One region of the Rhizobium anhuiense bv. trifolii genome, then DNA from elsewhere that is predicted to be linked to it. Evidence: riboswitches for the same ligand, from Rfam matches in the RefSeq annotation. Region 1 holds a riboswitch; each other region holds the start of a gene.

Region 1 (5,499 bases):
GGGCGAAGGCGACGACGATGAATTCGTCGCCGCCGAAGCGATAGACGCAATCGGCATTGCCGAGTGCACAGATGCGTCTGGCAACCTCGATCAACAGGACGTCGCCGCCCTTGTGGCCCACGAGATCGTTGACTTTCTTGAAACCGTCGAGGTCGACGGAGAAGAGAGTGACGTTGCGATCCCACTCCTCGATCTCGGCCTCATCGTCCTTGATCGGCCGCGAGAGGATCTTGCGCTCGAAGGCGTAGCGGTTCGGCAGTTTGGTGAGATGGTCGTGGGTTGCGGTCCAATCGGCCTTTGCCTGGGCGGTGGCGCGCAGTTCCGTTTCCTTGCGCAGGTCGGCTATGCGCAGCACCGAATAGATGAAGCTCATGGCGCCGGCGATGCCGAGCGCCAGAACGAGCTTGTCGGCGCCGTACTCGCCGAAACCGGTCATGAAGTAGACAAGGCTGTCGTCAAGCTGCAACAGGGTGCAGAGGAGCCAGAGAGTAATCCCGAACCCGACGATCGAAACACATTGCCTTCCGGCCCTGCTCTGGAAAAATACCGGCACTGCGCCTTCTCCATCTCCACCCTTCGCGGAAGTAGCACGAAAGTCTGAAATGTTCGTTGAAACCAGAAGGCGAATTATCGGAGGCGGCAGCCTCCTGATGTGCCGTCGAGAGACCGTTGGCGCCAGAGGAAAACGCCGAGCGAGCCCTCTTCGTGGTTGGCAGAATGGCAGGTGCGGAAAAAACGAAGGCGAGCGTGCCATGGCATCGCTCGCCCTTTTTCGTGCTTCAGGCGGTGACGATCAGCAGCGGGACGCTGACGATGAGACCGACCAGAACTGTGACTGTGGCGACACGCATCAAACGCAGGCGCCGCGTGCGCTCCCCACTCCAATCATATGTCATTCTTCCATCTCCTTGGGATAAGGAAGTAGTCCCCGCGAAACCGGGTTCAACAGAGATGACGCGATTTGCTTGTGTAAGGCTGGATATGATCAGGACTCGCTAAAGCATCGGTCCGAAAATCGGAATCGATTTTCGGACAGCGCGATGCGAGGATTGAAAGTGTCCGAGCGTCCTTGTGCGTCCGAAAGGACGCACGGCGCTCTAATGCTGGAAGCGCAGAGACCAGCGTCGTCCATTGCTGGTCATGCGAATGACGGCGAGCGGCTCGATGTCGCTCAGCCAGAAAGAGGAGAGCGGCGCCTGAAGCACATGGGCGACCGCCGCCCGGATGACGGCTGCGTGACTGACGGCGATCACATGGCCGCCGAGGGCGGATTCGCTCTCCATCCAGTCGGCGACGCGTGTTCTCAAATCAAGAAGGCTCTCGCCGCCATGCGGGGCCGCTTCCGGATCGCTCATCCAGGCCATGAGGTTCTCAGGCTCTTCCGCCTCTATCGCGGCGATCGATCTGCCGGCCCAGCGGCCATGGTCGCAGTCGCGAAGCGCCGGATCGATCCGGGCTTGGAGGCGGAGCGCGTCAACAGTCTGGCGGGCGCGCAAAGCGGGGCTCGTGGCAACGCGATCGGCGCGGGGCAGGGCGGCCATCCTGTCGGCTTCTTCCGCCGCCTTGCCTTCCAGCGGTTCGTCGAGCGGGAACAGGGCCTTGCGGCTCGCCATCGTCGCGCCGTGGCAGATCCAGGTGAGGCGCGTATTCACGGTCGTTCTGATCTCCCGGAGTGCGGCTGTAGCGGCGCAGGACGGCCCTTGGCCGGCTTGTGAAGTTTCGTTGACAGTCTCTTCGGCGTGCAGATATAACCGTGCTGTTGCGGGTTTGGAAGCCGGTGGAAATCCGGCGCGGTCGCGCCACTGTGACCAGCGTGTCGAAAGCTCTTCGCGCTGGAAGTCAGACCCTACTGCACAAGCACTCTTTCGACTGAACGCGTCATTCCCGGAGGAATACATGTCTGACACCACTTTTGCGCCCGTCGCGGCACCGGCGCCGATCCCCCTGGGAGAGATCCTGCCATGGGCGATCTTCGGTGGCCTGCTGATGCTCATCGTTCTCTATTTTGTCGGCACCGAGGAAGGCGCGATGGCGCTGTTCAACGGGATGTATGTGCACGAATTCGTGCATGACGGCCGTCATCTCCTCGGCTTTCCCTGCCACTAAAGCGCGTCGCGATCTTTCAGATTCGCGCCTCACTTTAGGTCTTTGTTTTCGCATGTCGTTATCGCAAAATCGCTGCACACTTTTGCGCGACATGCTTTAGGGGAGTTCCTGACATGGTTGGAAATCTTCTGCTTCGCGGCATGCTCGCGGGCCTGATTGCTGGCATCCTCGTTTTCGCTTTTGCGCATATCTTCGGCGAGCCGCTGGTCGATGCGGCGATCGCCTTCGAGGAGGCGAGTGCCCAGGCGGCCGGTGAAGCTGCCGAACCTGAAATCGTCAGCCGCGCCACGCAGGCCGGTCTCGGCCTTTTCACCGGCGTCATGGCCTACAGCGTTGCCGTTGGCGGGCTCTTCGCTCTCGCCTTCGCTTTCGTGCACGGCCGTTTCAGCAGCCTTTCGGCGCGCGGCACCTCGGCCGTCATCGCCATTGCCGCCTTCGTGGCGATCGTCCTCGTTCCCGGTATCAAGTATCCGGCCAACCCGCCGGCGGTCGGCAATCCCGATACGATCGGCGTCAGGACCGAACTGTTCTTCCTGATGATCGTCGTCTCGCTCGCCGCGCTGATTGCCGCGGTGGCGCTGTCGCGCCGCCTCGCGGAGCGTTTCGGTCTCTGGAATGGCGCGATCATCGCCGGCATCGCTTATCTCGTCTTCATCGGCGTCGTGCTCTATCTGCTGCCGCCGATCAACGAGCTGCCGGAGAACTTCTCGGCGATGGTCCTCTGGCGGTTCCGCACGACTTCGCTCGGCATGCATGTGATCCTCTGGACAACCTTGGGCCTTACCTTCGGAGTGCTGGCGGAAAAGCGGCTTGCCGTTAAGGACGGTCAACGCGGCCGGCCGGCAACGGCATTTCACTGAACGCATCGAAGGGCGCCGCTTGCCGGCGCCCTGAACTTTTCGGGCGGCCATGACAAGCAGCAGAACCATACCACTCGTGTCGACGGCGTTAGCCACCGCCGTCTTTTTTTGTGTGGTTGCTGGAAGCGCTCTTGCCCATAGCCCTAGCGGCGGCGGCAGCCATACCGGACTGGATATTCCGGAAATTTCCCATGGCGAGATGGCGGTGATTGCAGACTATCGCAGTGGGATCATCGATCTTGCTTCCCGTGCAGTCGATACCAACGAGCCGTTCCGCCGCGTCCTGAACTATGCCGAGATCCAGTATTCCTATTGTCTCTGGGGCCGGGTGCCGGGCAGCGTGACGGACGAGGAAAGCCCGTTCAACGAATGCGCCCATGCCTATCTCGCGGCGGCCAAGGCGGTCTTGCTGTCGATGCGCGAGATGCCGCAAGAGAGGGCTGCCGCGAATGAAATCATTTCCGCCGTCGACGCCGACATGACGCGGCGCGGCCTTGCGCTCGTCACCTGCCGGTTCAGCGGCGAGGCCTTCAACACCGCCGATGTCATCAAGCCACACTGGGGCAAGGTGCCACTTCATCCAGCCAGCATGGCGTCGCTGACCGGGCTCGCTGCATTGTTCGGCCTTGGTTTTTTTGGGCTTCGCCACTTCCTGCGGCCGAAGGCTCAATCGTCGGAATAGCGCTGCTCGCGCCATGGATCGCCGTAGATATGGTAGCCGTTCTTTTCCCAGAAGCCGGCTTCGTCGTCGGGCATCAGCTCGATGCGGCGCAGCCATTTGGCGCTCTTCCAGAAATAGAGATGCGGCACGACCAGGCGCATCGGGCCGCCGTGTTCCGGCGTCAGCGGCAGGCCTTCCCAGGCGGTGGCAAGGATCGCATCCTCGGCGGCGAAATCGGCGAGCGGCAGGTTGGTGGTATAGCCGTCATAACTCGTCAGCATGACGTAACCAGCTTCGGGTTTCGGCATGGCGAGGTCGAGAAGATCGCGCGTCGAAACGCCCTTCCATTTGTTGTCGTAGCGCGACCATGTGGTGACGCAGTGAATATCGCTCATCCTGGTGCTCTGCTCGATCGCCTGGAAGGCGGCCCAGGTGAGGGTGAGCGGTGTTTCGACGAGGCCGCGCACGTCGAGCCGCCAAGTCTCTGTGGAGACAACAGGCTGCTGGCCGAGATCGAGCACCGGCCAGTTTTTGACGAGGTGCTGGCCGGGCGGCAAACGCTCGGTTTCAGGTCGGCTGATGCGGCCGGTCAGGAACTTGCCCTCGGCCGCCCAGCGACGCTTGGATGTGGTGAGCTTGCTGTCGGCGGGGGTCTGATCGTCGCTCATGATGGGCTTCCTTGCGATGCAGCAATAGGATATCCGCGCTCGTTAAGTGTCAAGTTTCGGCAGGCCCTTGGAAAACCTTGCCGGGGTTATTAGAGCGTCCTTTGTACGTCCTTTCGGACGCACAAAGGACGCTCTAGCATTTTGAATCTACGCGTCGTGCTTTCTGAAAATCGATTCCGATTTTCGGGCCGATGCGCTAGACTTGCCGTTGTTGGGTATGCCTTGCTGGGGAGTGGAGGCAGAAAGGGGAGGAGCCGGATCTGTCTTCGAGATATCGTGCGATAGCGGCGTTGCTCATGGTGCCGCTGATCATCTTCGCCTTCTTCACCTATGGAAGCGCGATTGCGACACGCGCTTATATGGGGGAAGCCTCGGCGCAGGCAGGAACGGCGCTGCGCCTTGCCGTGTCGGCGCTCAGCGGCCACCTCAACCGCTACGAGGCGCTGCCGGCGCTGATTGCCGATCACGACGACATCAAGGAACTGGTGAGCGCGCCTGAGGATGCGGCGCTACGCGATGCCGCCAATCTCTATCTCAAGGAGATCAACGGGCTGCTGAAATCCTCCGACATCTATGTGGTCAAACCGGATGGCGAGACGATCGCGGCGAGCAATTACGACGGACCGGGAAGCTTCGTCGGACAGAATTTCAGCTACCGGCCCTATTTTCAGGATGCGATCGCAGGCCGGCAGGCAAGGTTCTACGCGCTCGGCACCACCTCGCTGAAGCGCGGCTATTATTTTGCCGCGCCGATCCGGACCGGCGCGGATATTCGGGGCGTCATCGTTTTCAAAGTCGATATCGACATGATCGAATCCTCCTGGGGCGGCGGCGAATACAAGATCTTCGTCTCCGATCCGGAGGGCATCATCTTCATGTCCGGCAGCCCCGAATGGCTCTATGGCGCCATCCTGCCGCTGACGGCCGATCGCATCGCACGCACCGAAGCGTCGCGGCGGTATGCCAATGCCAGGCTGACGGCGTTGCCGGTGACGCGTCAGCGCTTAGAGCCGCATGAGTTGATGACGCTCGCCGGCGAGCGCGGCTCGAGCGAATATCTGGTGCTCTCGCATTACATGCCGGCCGAGGACTGGACCGTGAACGTGCTGATGGAGACGAGTTCCATCCGCGCCCAGGCGCGCACCGCGCTTGCGGCGGTCTTTCTCATCCTCTGCATTGCCGGGCTCGCAGTCGCGGTCATTCG
Region 2 (5,499 bases), 1.2 Mb from region 1:
GACGAGGACGACGCGTTGGACCGAGCCGATCGGGAAGGCTTGCTTGAATTCTTCCAGGGAGATGCTCGCTTTTGCCGTCTTGACGTCGGCGCGCATCAGCTTGTCCACCGTCAGGTTGCGAATCCAGCCGACATCGTGGGCGCTGCGGATGCTTTCGCCGCGCAGGTGGAAACGCCATGTGGCGAAGGAATAGCCGAAGGTCGAGCGTACGACGAGGGACGAGGTGATGACGGCGGCGAGCACCAGCGCGGTGATCGGGAAATCGCCGGTGATTTCGAGCGCCAGGAACGTCATGGTCAGCGGTCCGCCGATAACGGCGACGGCAAGCGAGCTCATGCCGACCACGGCATAGATGACGGGGGTCAGCGTCGCATCGGCGAAATAGGGTCCGCAATAGGCAAAGAGCTTGCCGAGCAGGGCGCCCATGAACAACGAGGCGAAGAACAGGCCGCCCCTGAAGCCGGAGCCGATCGAGATCGCCGAGGCCAGGGATTTCAACAGGAAGAGACCGATCAGTGTCGGGATCGCCACCTCGCGGGAGAGGTTGAGATGCAGCGCGCCGTGGCCGGCCGAGAGCACCTGCGGCGAGATCATCGCCAAGAGCCCGACGATGACGCCACCGAGCGCCGGGCGGAAGGGTGGGGCGATCGAACTCTTGCGCGCCAGTTCCTCGACGAAGGAGACGCCCTGCATGATCAGGATACCGATGCCGGCGCAGAAGGCGCCGAGCAGCAGCGCCGGGATATAATCGGCCGGCACGACCGAGCCGAAGCTGCCGATATCGATGGTGAAATCACCATCGGCAAGCAGCCTTGCGACAAGGGTGGAAATGAGAGCTGAGACGACGACGGGTGTCAGCGACACGATCGTATAGGTGCCGATGATCAGCTCGAAGGCATAGAAGGCGCCGGTCAGCGGCGCGTTGAAGGCGGCGGCGATGGCGCCCGCCGCGCCGCAGCCGACGAGGATGCGCAGGTCGGAGCGGCGAAGCTGCAGCTTCAGGCCGAATTTCGAGGCAAGGCCGGCGGCAAGCTGGGTATAGCCGGCCTCCAGTCCGACCGAGGCGCCGAACCCGTTGGAGATCAGGTTCTGGACGGCAACGATGATGCTGTCGGTCAAGGATAGACGGCCGCCATGCAGCGCATTGGCTTCGATCGGGTCGACCATCGGCTTCTTGCGCCGTTTCGCCAGCACCAGGAGCAACAGGCCGAGCAGAGCGCCGCCGATTACGGGCGCGGTGAGCAGCAGCATCTTGTTCTCGATCTCGGATGAGCTCAGCCGCTCGCTATCGGCGATGCCGAAGACCAGCTGATGCAGCTCGCTCGAGACGTAGCTCATACCGGTGACGGCGAGACCCGAGATGATGCCGACGACGGCGCCCGCCAGTGACAGGCCGACCTCGCTGCGGCGGGTCAGCGCCCGCAGGCGGCCCGGATCGAAGAAAACACGCAGCGCCCGGAAACGGCGCCGATCCAATTTCATAAGCATGGCTAGACAACTAGGCGGGGAGAGGCCCGGTCAAGGGCGGAGATGGTCGCGCAGTCCGCTTGCGACGCAATTGCGGCGAAAAGCCGGCGCCCGGGACAAATATTTATGACGTAAGCCTCTGATAAATGACGATATTTTAGGTAGAGTAAGTCGTGTTGACAGGGTTGGGCCATCTGCTCGGAAGCTGACCGGCCGTCAAGGCCGGTTGACTTCACACCCCGGCTTGCCTAACCATCCCTCAACGGATGGTCGCCCGACCATCCTGACATAACGGATGGTTCCGGATCGGTGTTGCGCCCTTCCGGATGAAAAGGGAATGTGAAGGGGCGGACCCAAACCGGGCGCCTTCATCACAGCCGACCCCGCGACTGTAGAGCGGTCAGGGTCTTCCATCCGGCACCGAGCCCCTCCGGCCGGCGGCTTGCAATCATGCAAGCGGGCGGGATGGGCGATATGCCGGAAAAGCCACTGGAGATGCATGGTGATCAACCGGGGTCGGACGCCTCTAAATCTACGAATCGTCCACCTTTTCACCAATGCAGCCGGGAAGGCGAGGATGATCCGCCGGCACGATCAGGGCGACCGGTTTCCGGTCTGCCCCGATCGCGGCCGATAACCGCGAGCCAGGAGACCTGCCATTACGTGCCGGGCCAGAAGCCCACACCTGGGCACTACGCCCGTTGCCAGCACGGAGGTTGTCTTGGCTGAACGATTGAATTCAGCGCGGCCTGGTGCGGCGCTCGCGACGCCTCCAAGCAGCCCCGCAAGAGGAGTGCTTTCGGCCGGTTATGTCGAATACTCGGTCCCCCCAGCAGTCGAAAAAGGTGCACTCGGAACAAGCCACGGCTACGCACCCTCCCTGAGGAGCGTCTGAGCATGACCACCATCTTCATCCTCGGCGGCGCGCGCTCCGGCAAATCCCGCTTCGCCGAAGCTCTCGTCACCGCGACCGGCCTCGACCGCCACTACCTTGCCACCGGCCGGGCCTGGGACGAGGAGATGCAGGCGCGTATCACTCAGCACAAGGCCGACCGCGGTCCGTCCTGGACGACGCATGAGGAGCCGCTCGATCTCGTCGGTAAGCTTGGCGCCATCGACGGCGAGGGACGCATCGTGCTGATCGACTGCCTGACGCTCTGGGTCACCAATCTGATGATGGAGGAGCGCGACATGGCGGCGGAATTTGCAGCGCTCGCCGATTTCCTGGCCGCCGCGAAGGCGCGGCTCGTTTTCGTTTCCAACGAGGTCGGCCTCGGCATCGTGCCTGACAATCGCATGGCGCGGGATTTCCGCGATCATGCCGGCCGGCTGCACCAATCGATCGCGGCGAAGGCCGCCGAAGTTTATTTCATCGCGGCAGGCCTGCCGCTGAAAATGAAGGGTTAAGTTCATGAACCAGCAGAAAATTCCCGCAACCGTCATCACCGGCTTCCTCGGCGCCGGCAAGACCACGATGATCCGCAACCTGCTCACCAATGCCGGCGGCAAGAAGATCGCGCTCATCATCAACGAATTCGGCGATCTCGGTGTCGACGGTGACGTGCTGAAGGGCTGCGGCGCGGAGAATTGCACCGAGGACGACATCATCGAACTCACCAATGGTTGCATCTGCTGCACTGTCGCCGACGATTTCATTCCGACGATGACGAAGCTGCTCGAGCGCGAACAGCGGCCCGACCACATCGTCATCGAAACCTCGGGCCTCGCCCTGCCGCAGCCGCTGGTCGCCGCTTTCAACTGGCCCGATATCCGCACGCAAGTGACCGTCGACGGCGTCATCACGGTGGTCGATAGCGCCGCCGTTGCCGCCGGCCGGTTCGCCGACGACCATGATGCCGTCGATGCGCGCCGCGCCGAGGATGAATCGCTCGATCACGAAAGCCCGATCGAGGAGCTGTTCGAGGATCAGCTCACCTGCGCCGATCTCATCGTGCTCAACAAGACCGACCTGATCGACGCGGCAGGTCTTATCAGGGTGCGCGACGAGGTTGCCTCCCGCACGGTGCGCAAGCCCGCGATCATCGAGGCGAAGAACGGCGAAGTCTCGGCCGGCATCCTACTCGGCCTTGGTATCGGCACCGAGGACGATGTCGCCAATCGCAAGTCGCATCATGAGCTGGAGCATGAAGACGGCGCGCCGCACGACCACGACGAGTTCGACAGCTTCGTCGTCGATCTCGGACCCGTTGCCGATCCCGCCGGCTTCGTCGAGAAGCTGAAGACGATCATATCAACCCATGACGTGCTGCGCCTCAAGGGCTTCGTCGATATCGCCGGCAAGCCGATGCGCCTGCAGCTCCAGGCCGTCGGCAGCCGCATCGATCATTATTTCGACCGCGCCTGGGCTCCAGGCGAAAAGCGCACGACGCGCCTCGTCGTCATCGGCCTGCACGAGATGGATCAGGACGCGGTGAGGGCGGCAATCGAAGAGCTGGCATAAACCAATGCATCTGCTTCTGGCCCAGCAGGGAACGATCAGCGACGGCGAGGAGGCGATCGACCTCGGGCAGACGCCGGGCGAGATCCTGTTCCTGTCGGCTGCCGACAGCGAGCTTGCCGCGATCGCAGCCGCCCACCGCGACCGCGGTGGGCAGCATTCGCTGCGGCTCGCCAGCCTGATGAGCCTCAAGCATCCGATGTCGGTCGATACCTATGTCGAGCGCACGACGCGGCATGCCAAGCTGATTGTCGTGCGGGCGCTCGGCGGCGCCAGCTATTTCCATTATGCGCTGGAAGCGCTGCATGCGGCAGCGTCCCGCGCCGGTGCGCTGATCGCAGTGCTGCCGGGTGATGCGAAGCCGGATGCCGGGCTCGTCCCTTTCTCCAATGTTGATCTCGACGATCTCAATGCGCTGTGGGCCTATCTGATCGAGGGTGGCGATGCCAATGCGCGGGCCTTCCTCGACTATGCCGGGGCGATGCTGGCAGGCATGGAGAAGCCGGCGCCGGCGGTGCCACTGATGAAGGCCGGCATCTGGTGGCCGGGGCGAGGGTTGATCGGGGTTGAGGAGTGGCGGCGGGTTGTTGCGGAGGAGTCTTGGCGCGTGGCTGCCTCTTTGCCCGGCAGGACAGAGGGGGGTACCTCAAACTCGACGGAGAAGATGGGAATCGAACCCACACCTTCCCCCGTCGTCGCTATCAGCTTCTACCGCGCCCTCGTCCAAAGCGGCGAAACCGGGCCGATCGAGGCGCTGGTCGAGGCGCTGGTCGCACTTGGCCTCCGGCCGTTGCCGGTCTTTGCCTATAGCCTCAAGGATCCCGTTTCGACAGGCATTCTCGAAAGCGTGTTTTCGGCACTGAAGCCCGATGTCGTCATCAACACGACTGGCTTTGCCGTCTCGGCACCGGGTGCGGATCGGCAGCCAACGGTGCTGGAGGCGAATGAGGCGATCGTACTGCAGGCTATCCTGTCGGCTTCTTCGAGGGAGGCGTGGGCGGCTTCCTCGCAAGGCCTGTCGGCGCGCGATCTCGGCATGAATGTGGCGCTCCCAGAGGTGGACGGCCGGGTGCTGGCGCGGGCTGTCTCCTTCAAGACGGCGGCGCGTTACGATGCGGCTGTCGAGACGAATATCGTCGCCAGCGAACCGGATGCCGGCCGGGTGCGCTATACGGCGGAGCTTGCCGCCAACTGGGCGCGGCTGCGGAGGGCTTGCGCCGGCGACCGGCGCATCGCGCTCGTCATGGCGAATTATCCGAATCGCGACGGTCGGCTCGGCAACGGCGTCGGCCTCGATACGCCGGCCGGCACCATCGAAGTGCTGAAGGCTATGCGGGCGGCGGGTTATCCGGTCGCCGACATTCCGGCCGACGGCGATGCGCTGATCCGCCATCTGATGGAGGGACCGACCAATTCCGGTCATGACGGTAAGATCATCCGAGAGACGCTTTCCCTGAGTCTCTACAACGGCTTCCTGGAATCTCTTCCCAATCAGATTCAGGATGAGGTGAGAGCCCGTTGGGGCGATCCCGAAGACGATCCGTATTTTCGCGGGGGCGCTTTCGCTCTGCCGT
Region 3 (5,499 bases), 370 kb from region 1:
ACAGCCTCCATGAAGGAGACGTTGGAAAGCACCGCCTCCTCATGCGGCGTTGCCGCATCTTCCATCAGCCTTATGGAACCGACGCCATTCTGGATCGTGTCGAGCAGCGTCAACCCGGTGAAGACGCGGATGGTCAGTTGTTGCTCGACCGGCGTCAGCGTCGCCCAGGAAGGAATGTCGTTCGAAAGCGGCACCTTTTCCGGCAGCCAGAAATTGCCGGTGAGCCGGTTCCAGACTTCGAGATCCTTATCGTCCTCGATACGGTTCCAGTTGACGGCGCGCACGCGGCTGATCGGCTTTACGGCGATGTTCATGGTGATTATGTCCTCAATAGATCTGATGGCGCTCGGAGCCCCCTCACCCTGCCCTCTCCCCCAGGGGAGAGGGGATGTCGCGCCTGCCGCAAATGTCTTCTCCCCATCGGGGAGAAGGTGCCGGCAGGCGGATGAGGGGGCCATTTGCTTAAAGGCTCGCGGCCGAAATCAACTCACAGCGTACAAGACACACAGCCCTGCACCTCAGTGCCGGACAGCGCCATTTGGCGAAGGCGGATGTAGTAGATCGTCTTGATGCCCTTCTTCCAGGCATGGATCTGCGCCCTGTTGATATCGCGCGTCGTCGCCGTGTCGCGAAAGAACAAGGTCAGCGACAGCCCCTGGTCGACATGCTGGGTCGCCGCCGCATAGGTGTCGATGATCTTCTCCGGTCCGATCTCGTAGGCATCCTGATAATAATCGAGATTGTCGTTGGTCATGAACGGTGCCGGATAATAGACGCGGCCGATCTTGCCTTCCTTGCGAATTTCGATCTTCGAGACGATCGGGTGGATCGAGGAGGTCGAGTGGTTGATGTAGGAGATCGAGCCTGTCGGCGGCACCGCCTGCAGGTTCTGGTTATAGAGGCCGGAGGCCATGACCGCCTTCTTCAGCGCGGCCCAGTCTTCCCTTGTCGGAATATGGATGCCCGCCGTCTCGAACAGCGCCATGACCTTCTCCGTCGCCGGCTCCCAGAGCTGGTCGGTATATTTGTCGAAATAGTCGCCGGAAGCATATTTCGAATTCTCGAAGCCCTTGAAGCTCGTGCCGCGTTCGACCGCCAAGAGGTTCGAGGCGCGGATCGCGTGATAGGTGACCGTATAGAAATAGATGTTGGTGAAATCGACGCCTTCCTCCGAGCCATAGAAGATGCGTTCGCGGGCGAGATAGCCGTGCAGGTTCATCTGGCCAAGGCCGATCGCATGGCTCTCGTCATTGCCCTTCTCGATCGAGGGAACCGAGGAAATGTGGCTCATGTCGGAAACGGCCGTCAGCGCCCGGATCGACGTCTCGATCGTCTTGCCGAAATCGGCCGAATCCATGGCCGCGGCGATGTTCAGCGAGCCGAGATTGCAGGAAATATCCTTGCCAAGATATTTGTAGGAGAGGTCGTCATTATAGTCGCTCGCCTCGCTCACCTGCAGGATCTCCGAGCAGAGATTGCTCATCGAGATGCGCCCGGCGATCGGGTTCGCCCGATTCACCGTGTCCTCGAACATGATATAGGGGTAGCCGCTCTCGAACTGGATTTCGGCAAGCACCTGGAAGAATTCGCGCGCCTTGATCTTCTTCTTTGAAATGCGGGCATCCGCCACCATCTCGCGGTACTTTTCCGTCACCGAAATCTCGGTGAAAGGCGCGCCATAGACGCGTTCCACGTCATAGGGCGAGAACAGGTACATGTCCTCGTTGTTCTTGGCGAGCTCGAAGGTGATGTCGGGCACGACGACGCCGAGCGACAGCGTCTTGATGCGGATTTTCTCGTCGGCATTTTCACGCTTGGTATCGAGGAAGCGCATGATATCGGGGTGATGGGCGTTGAGATAGACCGCACCCGCGCCCTGCCGCGCCCCGAGCTGGTTGGCATAGGAGAAGCTGTCTTCGAGCAGCTTCATCACCGGGATGATGCCCGACGACTGGTTCTCGATCTGCTTGATCGGCGCGCCGGCCTCGCGGATATTGGTCAGCGACAGCGCCACGCCGCCGCCGCGCTTCGACAATTGCAGCGCCGAATTGATCGACCGGCCGATCGATTCCATATTGTCCTCGACGCGCAGCAGGAAGCAGGAAACCAGCTCGCCGCGCTGCTTCTTGCCGGCATTGAGGAAGGTCGGCGTCGCCGGCTGGAAACGGCCGGAAATGATCTCGTCCACCATGTCGCGGGCAAGGCCCTCATCGCCGCGTGCCAAGGCCAGCGCCACCATGCAGATGCGGTCCTCGTAGCGCTCGAGATAGCGCTTTCCGTCGAAGGTCTTCAGCGTATAGCTGGTGTAATATTTGAAGGCGCCGAGGAAGGTCGGGAAACGGAATTTCCTGGCATAGGCCTGGTCAAACAGGTCGCGCACGAAATTGAAGGAATACTGGTCGAGAACCTCCTGCTCGTAATAGCCCTCGGTCACGAGGTAATCGAGCTTTTCCCGCAGATTGTGAAAGAACACCGTGTTCTGGTTCACATGCTGCAGGAAATACTGCTTCGCCGCCAAACGATCCTTGTCGAGCTGGATCCGCCCATCCTCGTCATAGAGGTTCAGCATGGCGTTCAGCGCGTGATAGTCGAGCGTTTCGGCCGCTTTCAAAGGGCGTTCGCCAGCGGGATGAGCAAAAGTGTTATGCGGTTTTGCGCCCGCATCCCGCGTCAGAGTTGTTCCCGTGTCCAAAATCGTTCCATCCCGTGTTTGACCTTGGCGACGTCGTCTTCCGTACCCATGAGCTCGAACCTGTAAAGGTAAGGCACCTGGCATTTCCGCGAGACCACGTCGCCGGCGAGCCCGTATGTCTCGCCGAAATTGCTGTTGCCCGCGGCAATCACGCCGCGGATGTGTCCTCGGTTTTCCGCATCGTTCAAGAAACGGATCACCTGCTTGGGAACGGCGCCCTTGCCGCCGTCGCCGCTATAGGTCGGCACAACAAGCACGAAGGGTTCGCGGATATGGAACGCGTCAACGCCACCGGTCGGAATGCGCGCCGCGCGCAGTCCGAGCTTGGCGACGAACCGATGGGTATTTTCGGATCGGCTGGAATAATAGACGATCAACCCCACCGCTTGTCCTCACTCAGGAGAGCGCGCTGATCATGTCGGGGCGGAAGCCCGCCCAGTGCTGCTCGCCGGCGATGACGACAGGCGCCTGCATGTAGCCGAGGCTGCGGACCCGATCGAGCGCTTCGGCATCCTGCGAGATATCGACGATGTCATAATCGACACCCAGACGGTCGAGGGCGCGGTAGGTGGCAGTGCACTGGACGCAGGCAGGCTTGCTGTAGACGGTAATGGTCATAGTATTCCTCGTGACGACGCGATTGGGACGCAGGACATCGATCGGAAATCTCTCGATATCCGTCGAAAAGGCTCTGTATTTTGCAGCGATGCGGCTCGTTCAGCCGCCGGGCGCGACGTGCCCTTTATATTGCGCGGGTGGCGGCCTGAATTGAGATACTGACATGACTTCACCCCGAAGTGGCTCAATGCGAAGGTTTCAGGGGCGGAGGTTCGGGCCTGCGAAACGCGATGCGGAGATCCCCGCAGCCATGCAAACGCGACCTTCCGGACACCCCGCCCGTGGACGTTTTGTTCGAGGCAGGTCTCCTGGCTCACGGGTCAAAGCACCCTGCCCCAGCCTTCCCAAGGCCTCATGCCTCAGTGACCTGAAATCGGACAGTTGCTCTCCGCTCACAGTTGCGGGGGCAGCTCCGGCGTTGTTGCGCCGTCATGGCGAAACGCACCGTATTCCCGTCTTAGCCCGCGATTCCTGACGAATCGAAGGAACCTCGAACACTAGATATAGTACGCCAATCCAAATTCGCGTCAACGGATGGTTTGTGCATTGCGTTACGACAGGTTTGAAATCGCTACATTCCTGTGAAGAACATGGATAACCAAAGCTTAAAGACAGCAGGCTGTGGAGAAGCCCCACGAGGGGAGCCGACCTATGACCGGTCCAAAGATTTCGGTTCGAGATCAGGCCCGAATCGTCGATGGGACATCCCGCCGGTGACGGGCGCCGGAGGATGAAGTCGGGGAATGCTTATATCTTTATCCGAAGCAGCCGCAGCGCGTTGATCGTCACCAGCACGGTGGCGCCGGTATCGGCGAGGATCGCCGGCCAGAGCCCGGTAATGCCCATGATCGTCGTCACCAGGAACACCGCCTTCAGCCCCAGCGCGATGCTGATGTTCTGCAGGATGTTGCCCATCGTGCGTTTGGAAAGTTCGATCATCCGCGCCACGTCGCCGACGCGTCCGTGCAGCACGGCGGCATCCGCGGTCTCCAGTGCCACATCGGTGCCGCCGCCCATGGCGATGCCGATATCGGCAGCCGCCAGCGCCGGAGCATCGTTGATGCCGTCGCCGACCTTGGCGACGATCAAGCCCTGGCGCTTCAATTCGCCGACGACACGCTGCTTGTCCTCAGGCATCATCTCCCCGAGCCAGTCGATGCCGAGCATGCCGGCCACGGCTGCCGCCGTCCGCTTGTTGTCGCCCGTCAGCATCATCGCCTTGACGCCTGCCGATTTGAGGCTAGCGAGCCCGGCCTCGGCATCCTCGCGCGGCTCGTCGCGCATGGCGATCAGGCCGGCCGCGATACCGTTGACAAGCAGCACCGATACGCTCTTGCCCTCGTCGTTGAGCGCCGTGATGCATGCATCCTGCTCCGCGCTGAGCGCCCCGAGCGCACGGGCAGCCGGCGGCGACAACAGGTCCAGCGTCTCGCCGCCGACCTTGCCGCTGACACCCTTGCCCGGCAGCGCTTCCAGCTCAAAGGCTGGCGGCACGGGAACGCCGTCCGCCTTGGCGCGGTTGAGGATAGCCAGGGCCAAGGGATGGCTGGATCCCTGCTCCAGCACCGCCGCGCGCGACAACACCTGCGCCTCCTTCAATCCGAAGGAAATGATGTCGGTCACCTGTGGCCTGCCCTCGGTCAGCGTGCCTGTCTTGTCGAAGGCGACCATCGTCACCTTGCCGAGCGTTTCCAGCACCGCGCCGCCCTTCATCAGCAGCCCGCGCCGCGCCCCCGCCGAAAGCGCAGCGGCGATTGCCGCCGGCGTCGAGATGACAAGCGCGCAGGGGCAGCCGATCAGCAGGATGGCGAGACCCTTATAGATCCATTCGCCCCACGACCCGCCGAACAGCAGCGGCGGAACGATGGCAACCAATGCTGCGACCACGACCACGCCGGGCGTGTAATAGCGCGAGAAGCGGTCGATGAAACGCTCGGTCGGCGCCTTCGATTCCTGCGCCTCCTCCACCAGCTTGACGACTCGGGCGATGGTATTGTCGGCCGCCGCCGCCGTGACGCGAACCCGGAGCAGCACATCGCCATTCACCGTGCCGGCAAAAACAACGGCATCGACACCCTTGCGCACCGGCGTGCTCTCACCCGTCACCGGCGCCTCGTCGATCGCACTCTCGCCGGAAACAATGATGCCGTCCGCCGAGATCCGGTCCCCCGGACGCACCATGATGATGG
Region 4 (5,499 bases), 870 kb from region 1:
CCTCCAGATCGGTCTCTTCCCCTTCCGTCTTCAGCCAGCAGCTGCCGGCCACGACGATGTGAAAAGGCATCGTGCCCGAAGCCTTGGCCGAGAGGTTTGCTAAGGCCGGCGCGGCATCCGTCTGCCAGTCGCCCGTCGGCATGAAGCAGAACTGCAGCGATCCCGACAGGCGGATCGTCGAAAGCAGCGCCGACAACACGTCGTCGCGCACGACACCCGCAACGCCTGGATTTTCGGACAAGGCTTCACGCATCCCGGCCAAATACGCGCCCCGCGCACCCTCCTATGGTGTTCTCGCTCACTCGTGGTGAGCGTTCATTTCAATTCACTGGGAGAATACTATGCAAACTCAAAGCGACAAACTGGTCGTGCTCATCACCAAGGGCATCGAATCCGAACTGTCCTCCGTCGCCTTCACCATTGCCAATGGCGGCATCACCGCCGGGCTGAAGGTCTCGGTGTTCCTCACCAGCACCGGGATCGATCTGGTGCGCAAGGGTGGCCAGCGCATGACACATGTGCCGCCGCTTGATCCGCTGTCGATGCTGATCGAGAATTTCCAGCAGCGCGGCGGCACGATCTGGGCCTGCCCGCCCTGCGTGACCTCGCGCGGTTACACGCAGGAGGACATGCTCGACGGTGTCGTCATCGTCGGCGCCAGCGCCATGCATGCCGAGATCAAGGAGGGCGCTGCGACGCTGTCGTTTTGACCGGAGGAGCCGGGCCGGGCGGAAGTATGAGGAGCCTCTCCCGCCGGTTTCGTCAGGCTTTGCGGGCCGGCGGCAAGCTCGGGGATGCGACAAGTGGTCTATTCTTGCGCTCGGCAATATACTTGTGAGATTGTGTCGATATACATGCGATAATGCCTGATGAGGGCAGCGCGGGGGCTTCGATGACATCCGTGAGGGTCAATGAGCTGATATCGGTGACGGGGCAGCCCGGCGCCGCGGACTTTGGTGCTTTCGCGGCAGACGGCTTTGCCGCCGTCATCAATGCCCGGCCGGATGGCGAGGAGCCGGGGCAACCCGGTAATGCAGCGGAGAAGGCTTCAGCCGCCGCCGCCGGGATCGCCTACAGCTTCGTGCCGGTGAAGGGGGCCGAGATTACCGAGGCCGATATCCGCGCCTTTCAGGCGGCGATAGCTGAGGCGAAGGGGCCGGTCGTCGCCCATTGCAAGAGCGGCACACGGGCGCTGACGCTTTATGCGCTGGGCGAGGCGCTGGACGGGCGGATGAAGTCCGGGGATGTCGAGGCCTTTGGTCAAGGCCTCGGCTTCGATCTTGCCGGCGCGCGGCGCTGGCTGGAGAAGCGGGCAGGGCAGGTACCTCATGTGAAGGCCTTCTTCGAGCCCCGCACCTGCAGTGTGCAATATGTCGTTTCCGACCCGGCGACGAAACGCTGCGCCATCATTGACCCGGTGCTCGATTTCGACGAGATGTCGGGGGCGACGGGCACGGCCAATGCCGACGCCATCCTCGCCCATATCGAGAGCGAAGGGCTGACGGTCGAGTGGATCCTCGACACGCATCCGCATGCCGATCATTTCTCCGCTGCGTATTACCTCAAGGGAAAGACCGGTGCGCCGACGGCGATCGGCGCCCATGTCACCGACGTGCAGGCGCTCTGGAAGGAGATCTACAATTGGCCGGCGCTCGCGACCGACGGCTCGCAATGGGACCGGCTGTGTGCCGATGGCGAGACGTTCGAGATCGGCACGCTCAAGGCCCGCGTGATGTTTTCGCCCGGGCACACCCTCGCCTCGATCACCTATGTAATCGGCGACGCCGCCTTCGTGCACGATACGGTGTTCACGCCGGATTCCGGCACCGCCCGCACGGATTTCCCGGGCGGCAGCGCCAGCGCCCTCTGGCACACGATCCAGGCGATCCTGTCGCTGCCCGAGGAGACCCGGCTGTTTTCCGGCCACGACTATCAGCCGGGTGGCCGCCACCCGCGCTGGGAAAGCACGGTTGCCGCCCAGAAGCGCGCCAATCCGCATATATCGGGCATCGACGAGGCCGGCTTTGTGGCGCTGCGCCAGGCGCGCGACCGCACGCTGCCGAAGCCGAAGCTGATGCTGCACGCGCTGCAGGTCAATATCCGCGGCGGGCGGCTGCCCGAGCCGGAGGAGAACGGCCGGCGGTATCTGAAGATTCCGCTGGATGCGTTGTGAGGGGGCGGCCCTGGCAACCGCCGCATCGTTCAAAGCGCGTTTCCTATAGCAGCCCCGGCGAAGTCATCCCCACCAATAGCAGCCGGCACCCATGTTCCCCAACTGCTTCATAGGCAAGGCAGTTTATCGTAAGGAAGCGCCTTTCGCCGCAATATCAACCGACCGCCACCGGCAGTTTGCGCACCGAACGGCGGCGCGCAGCCATGCGCGCGATATATTTATCCGCCGGTGGCGCGGCGCCCTCTGAATAATCATTGACGGCGCGCGGGCAGGCGACGTAACTGGGGGAGACGGTTCCCTGAAGATGACTCCAAGGGGATTAATAGGGAACACGGTGAGGACGACCCAGTAGGGACCGAGACCGTGGCTGCCCCCGCAACTGTAAGCGGATTGTCGATCTCGGGGTTGATCGCGGAGCGATCATGCCCTTGGCCTAAAGGCTACGCCACTGCGGATATCGCGGGAAGGCGGATGAAAGACGGATATCCGCAAGCCAGGAGACCTGCCGTCAATCGCGATCCAATCAACCGGGCGGGGATGCCCGGACAAGGAACAGACATGATTGACCTTCTGAACCTTCGCCTGATATCGGCATGCATCCGTCTCGATTGGGCCTCCCGCGGCTAGTCTACGCGTCGGCGTGACTTCAGCGTTGCGTATATGCGCGCGGCGCGGCCGTGCCTGTTTTCCCATCATCGAGGTTTTCATGCGTCAATTTCTCGCCATCATGACATTTGCCTTCGGGCTGGCCGGCCTTGCGGCACCAAGCTTGGCCGCGACCCAATATCCCCTGACCGTCAGCAATTGCGGCCAGCAGGTGACGTTCCAGAAGGCGCCCGCCAGGATAGTTTCGATCGGCCAGGGCATGACTGAAATTCTGTTCTCGCTCGGCCTTGCCGACAAGATCGCCGGAACCGCAGTCTGGGTTGGCCCCGTCCTGCCGCAATATGCCGAGGCCAACAGCAAGATCAAACGCCTCGCCGACAACGATCCGAGCTTCGAATCCGTCGTCGGGCAGGAGCCCGACCTCGTGGCGGCCGAGTTCGAATGGCATGTCGGCGCGCAGGGCTCCGTCGGCAAGCGGGAGCAGTTCAAGGATCTCGGGATCAATACCTTTCTCGCGCCGGCCGATTGCGTCGCCAAGGTCAACACCGATGGCGGCGACGGTGTGCGTGGGGAGCTGTTCACGATGGATCTGATCTACCGGGAAATCGCCGAACTCTCGGAGATCTTCGACGTCAAGGAGCGCGGCGACACGCTGATTTCCACGCTGAGGAAGCGCGAGGCGGATGCCGTGGCGTCGATATCGGGCGCAACGGGCAAGAACCTACCGGTCGTCTTCTGGTTCTCCAGCAAGGAGGTCAACGGCGACGCCTTCATCGCCGGCAAGAACAGCGCGCCTGCCTATATCCTCAAGACGATCGGCGCGAAGAACGTCGTGACAACCGAAGAGGAATGGCCGCTGGTCGGCTGGGAAACCATCGCCCAGGCGAACCCGGCGGTGATCGTGCTGGCGACGATGGATCGCCGCCGTTATGCGGCCGACGATCCCAAGGTCAAGCTCGACTTTCTCGAGAACGACCCTGTGACCAGGGAACTCGATGCCGTCAGGAACAGGCACTTCGTGATGATGGATGCGCAATCGATGAATCCAACGATCCGTACGATCGACGGCGTCGAGACATTGGCGAAGGGCATCAAGTCCTTCGGCCTGGCACAGTGAAGACAGTATCGCTCAGGCGGCAGGGATGGTGGGCGCTCGCCGCGCTCACCATTGCCGCGCTTCTCCTTCTTGGACTGATGATCAGTCTCGCCGTTTCCATCGGCGAGATTGCCATCCCGCTTGCGACGACGGCTGAGGCGGTTTCGAACCGCCTGTTCGGAACCGATTTCGAGCTCAGCCGCATCCACCAGGGCATCGTCTGGGATTATCGGCTGAGCCGCGCCCTCGTCGCGGCCAGCGCCGGCGCGTCGCTCTCGCTCTGCGGCGCCATCCTGCAGGCGCTGCTGCGCAATCCGCTGGCCGAACCCTATGTGCTCGGCATCTCCGCCGGCGCCTCGACGGGAGCGGTCTGCGTGATGATTCTCGGCTTCGGCTACGGTATTCTCGGCCTGTCGAGCGGGGCCTTCATCGGCGCAGTCATGGCCTTTTTGCTGGTCGGCTTCCTGGCGACGGGTGCGGGGGGAACCGGCGAACGCATCATACTGTGTGGCGTCGCCGGTTCGCAGCTCTTCAACGCGCTCACCTCCTACATCGTGACGACATCGGCGAATGCCGAGCAGGCGCGCGGCATCCTGTTCTGGCTTCTGGGGTCGCTCAGCGGCGTACGCTGGCCGGATGTCTACCTTTCGGTGCCGATCGCGCTTGCCGGCTTCATCGTCTGCATGGCCCATGTGCGGGCGCTCGATGCCTTCGCGTTCGGCACGGACGCCGCCGCCTCGCTCGGCATTGCCGTGCGCCGCGTCCAGATCGTGCTGTTCGCCCTGACGGCGGCGATGACGGCAAGCGTCGTCAGCATGGTGGGCTCGATCGGTTTCGTCGGCCTCGTCATACCCCATGCCGCCCGCTTCCTTGTCGGGCCGGCCCATGGGCGGCTGCTGCCGGCAACGGCGCTCGGCGGCGCCATCTACATGGTCGGCGCCGATATCCTTTCGCGCATCATCATACCGCAGCAGATCCTGCCGATCGGTGTCGTCACCGCGCTCTTCGGCGCGCCGGCCTTCGCCGTCATCCTCTATCGCGTACGAGGGAATGCATGAGCATCAACGTCGACGAGGTGAGCTTTGCCGCCGGCGACAACGTCATTGTCAACGGCGTCAGCCTGACGGTGAAAAGGGGCAAGGTGCTCGGGTTGCTCGGGCCGAACGGTTCCGGAAAGTCGAGCCTTCTCAGATTGATCTGCCGGCTGCGCAAGGTTCGCAGCGGTGTCATCAGGCTCGGCGAGGACGACATTTCCTCGCTGTCGCGCGCAGCCCTTGCGCGTCGCGTCGCCTTCGTCGAGCAGCAGTCGACGACCGATACGCAGTTGACCGTGCGCGATGTGGTGCGGCTTGGCCGCACCCCGCATCGCGGGCTGTTGTCGTCCTGGGGCGCCGAAGACGACGCTGCCGTCGACCAGGCGCTGTCGCGGACGGGCATGCGGGAGAGGGCAGGCCAGCTCTGGCAGACACTGTCGGGCGGCGAGCGCCAGCGCGTCCATATTGCGAGATCGCTGGCGCAGGCGCCGAGCGAACTGCTGCTCGACGAGCCGACCAACCATCTCGATATCCAGCACCAACTCGACATTCTCTCGCTGATCTCGAAGCTCGGTATCACCTGTATCGTC

The links. Region 1 has a riboswitch for cobalamin ahead of NE851_RS28925 (CbtB domain-containing protein). Riboswitches for the same ligand answer to the same signal wherever they lie in the genome.
Region 2: linked by a shared signal. The riboswitch ahead of cobU (bifunctional adenosylcobinamide kinase/adenosylcobinamide-phosphate guanylyltransferase) and the one ahead of NE851_RS28925 (CbtB domain-containing protein) in region 1 are both predicted to bind cobalamin.
Region 3: linked by a shared signal. The riboswitch ahead of nrdH (glutaredoxin-like protein NrdH) and the one ahead of NE851_RS28925 (CbtB domain-containing protein) in region 1 are both predicted to bind cobalamin.
Region 4: linked by a shared signal. The riboswitch ahead of NE851_RS24755 (ABC transporter substrate-binding protein) and the one ahead of NE851_RS28925 (CbtB domain-containing protein) in region 1 are both predicted to bind cobalamin.

What each region holds. Positions count from the first base shown of each region.
Region 1 is NZ_CP098803.1:4,110,848-4,116,346, reverse strand. It holds gene NE851_RS28935 (putative bifunctional diguanylate cyclase/phosphodiesterase) at 1-553, opposite strand, end outside; gene NE851_RS28930 (histidine phosphatase family protein) at 1,098-1,652, opposite strand; adenosylcobalamin (AdoCbl) riboswitch at 1,741-1,883, shown strand; gene NE851_RS28925 (CbtB domain-containing protein) at 1,897-2,106, shown strand; gene NE851_RS28920 (CbtA family protein) at 2,220-2,966, shown strand; gene NE851_RS28915 (hypothetical protein) at 3,016-3,648, shown strand; gene NE851_RS28910 (sulfite oxidase-like oxidoreductase) at 3,633-4,295, opposite strand; gene NE851_RS28905 (sensor histidine kinase) at 4,592-5,499, shown strand, end outside.
Region 2 is NZ_CP098803.1:2,923,183-2,928,681, reverse strand. It holds gene NE851_RS23155 (chloride channel protein) at 1-1,488, opposite strand, end outside; cobalamin riboswitch at 1,747-2,142, shown strand; gene cobU (bifunctional adenosylcobinamide kinase/adenosylcobinamide-phosphate guanylyltransferase) at 2,365-2,874, shown strand; gene cobW (cobalamin biosynthesis protein CobW) at 2,879-3,928, shown strand; gene cobN (cobaltochelatase subunit CobN) at 3,933-5,499, shown strand, end outside.
Region 3 is NZ_CP098803.1:4,476,044-4,481,542, forward strand. It holds gene nrdF (class 1b ribonucleoside-diphosphate reductase subunit beta) at 1-314, opposite strand, end outside; gene nrdE (class 1b ribonucleoside-diphosphate reductase subunit alpha) at 488-2,692, opposite strand; gene nrdI (class Ib ribonucleoside-diphosphate reductase assembly flavoprotein NrdI) at 2,671-3,075, opposite strand; gene nrdH (glutaredoxin-like protein NrdH) at 3,089-3,310, opposite strand; cobalamin riboswitch at 3,592-3,818, opposite strand; gene NE851_RS30580 (heavy metal translocating P-type ATPase) at 4,058-5,499, opposite strand, start outside.
Region 4 is NZ_CP098803.1:3,240,159-3,245,657, reverse strand. It holds gene NE851_RS24770 (AraC family transcriptional regulator) at 1-253, opposite strand, end outside; gene NE851_RS24765 (DsrE family protein) at 342-710, shown strand; gene blh (bifunctional sulfur transferase/dioxygenase Blh) at 893-2,173, shown strand; cobalamin riboswitch at 2,448-2,697, shown strand; gene NE851_RS24755 (ABC transporter substrate-binding protein) at 2,880-3,896, shown strand; gene NE851_RS24750 (FecCD family ABC transporter permease) at 3,893-4,933, shown strand; gene NE851_RS24745 (ABC transporter ATP-binding protein) at 4,930-5,499, shown strand, end outside.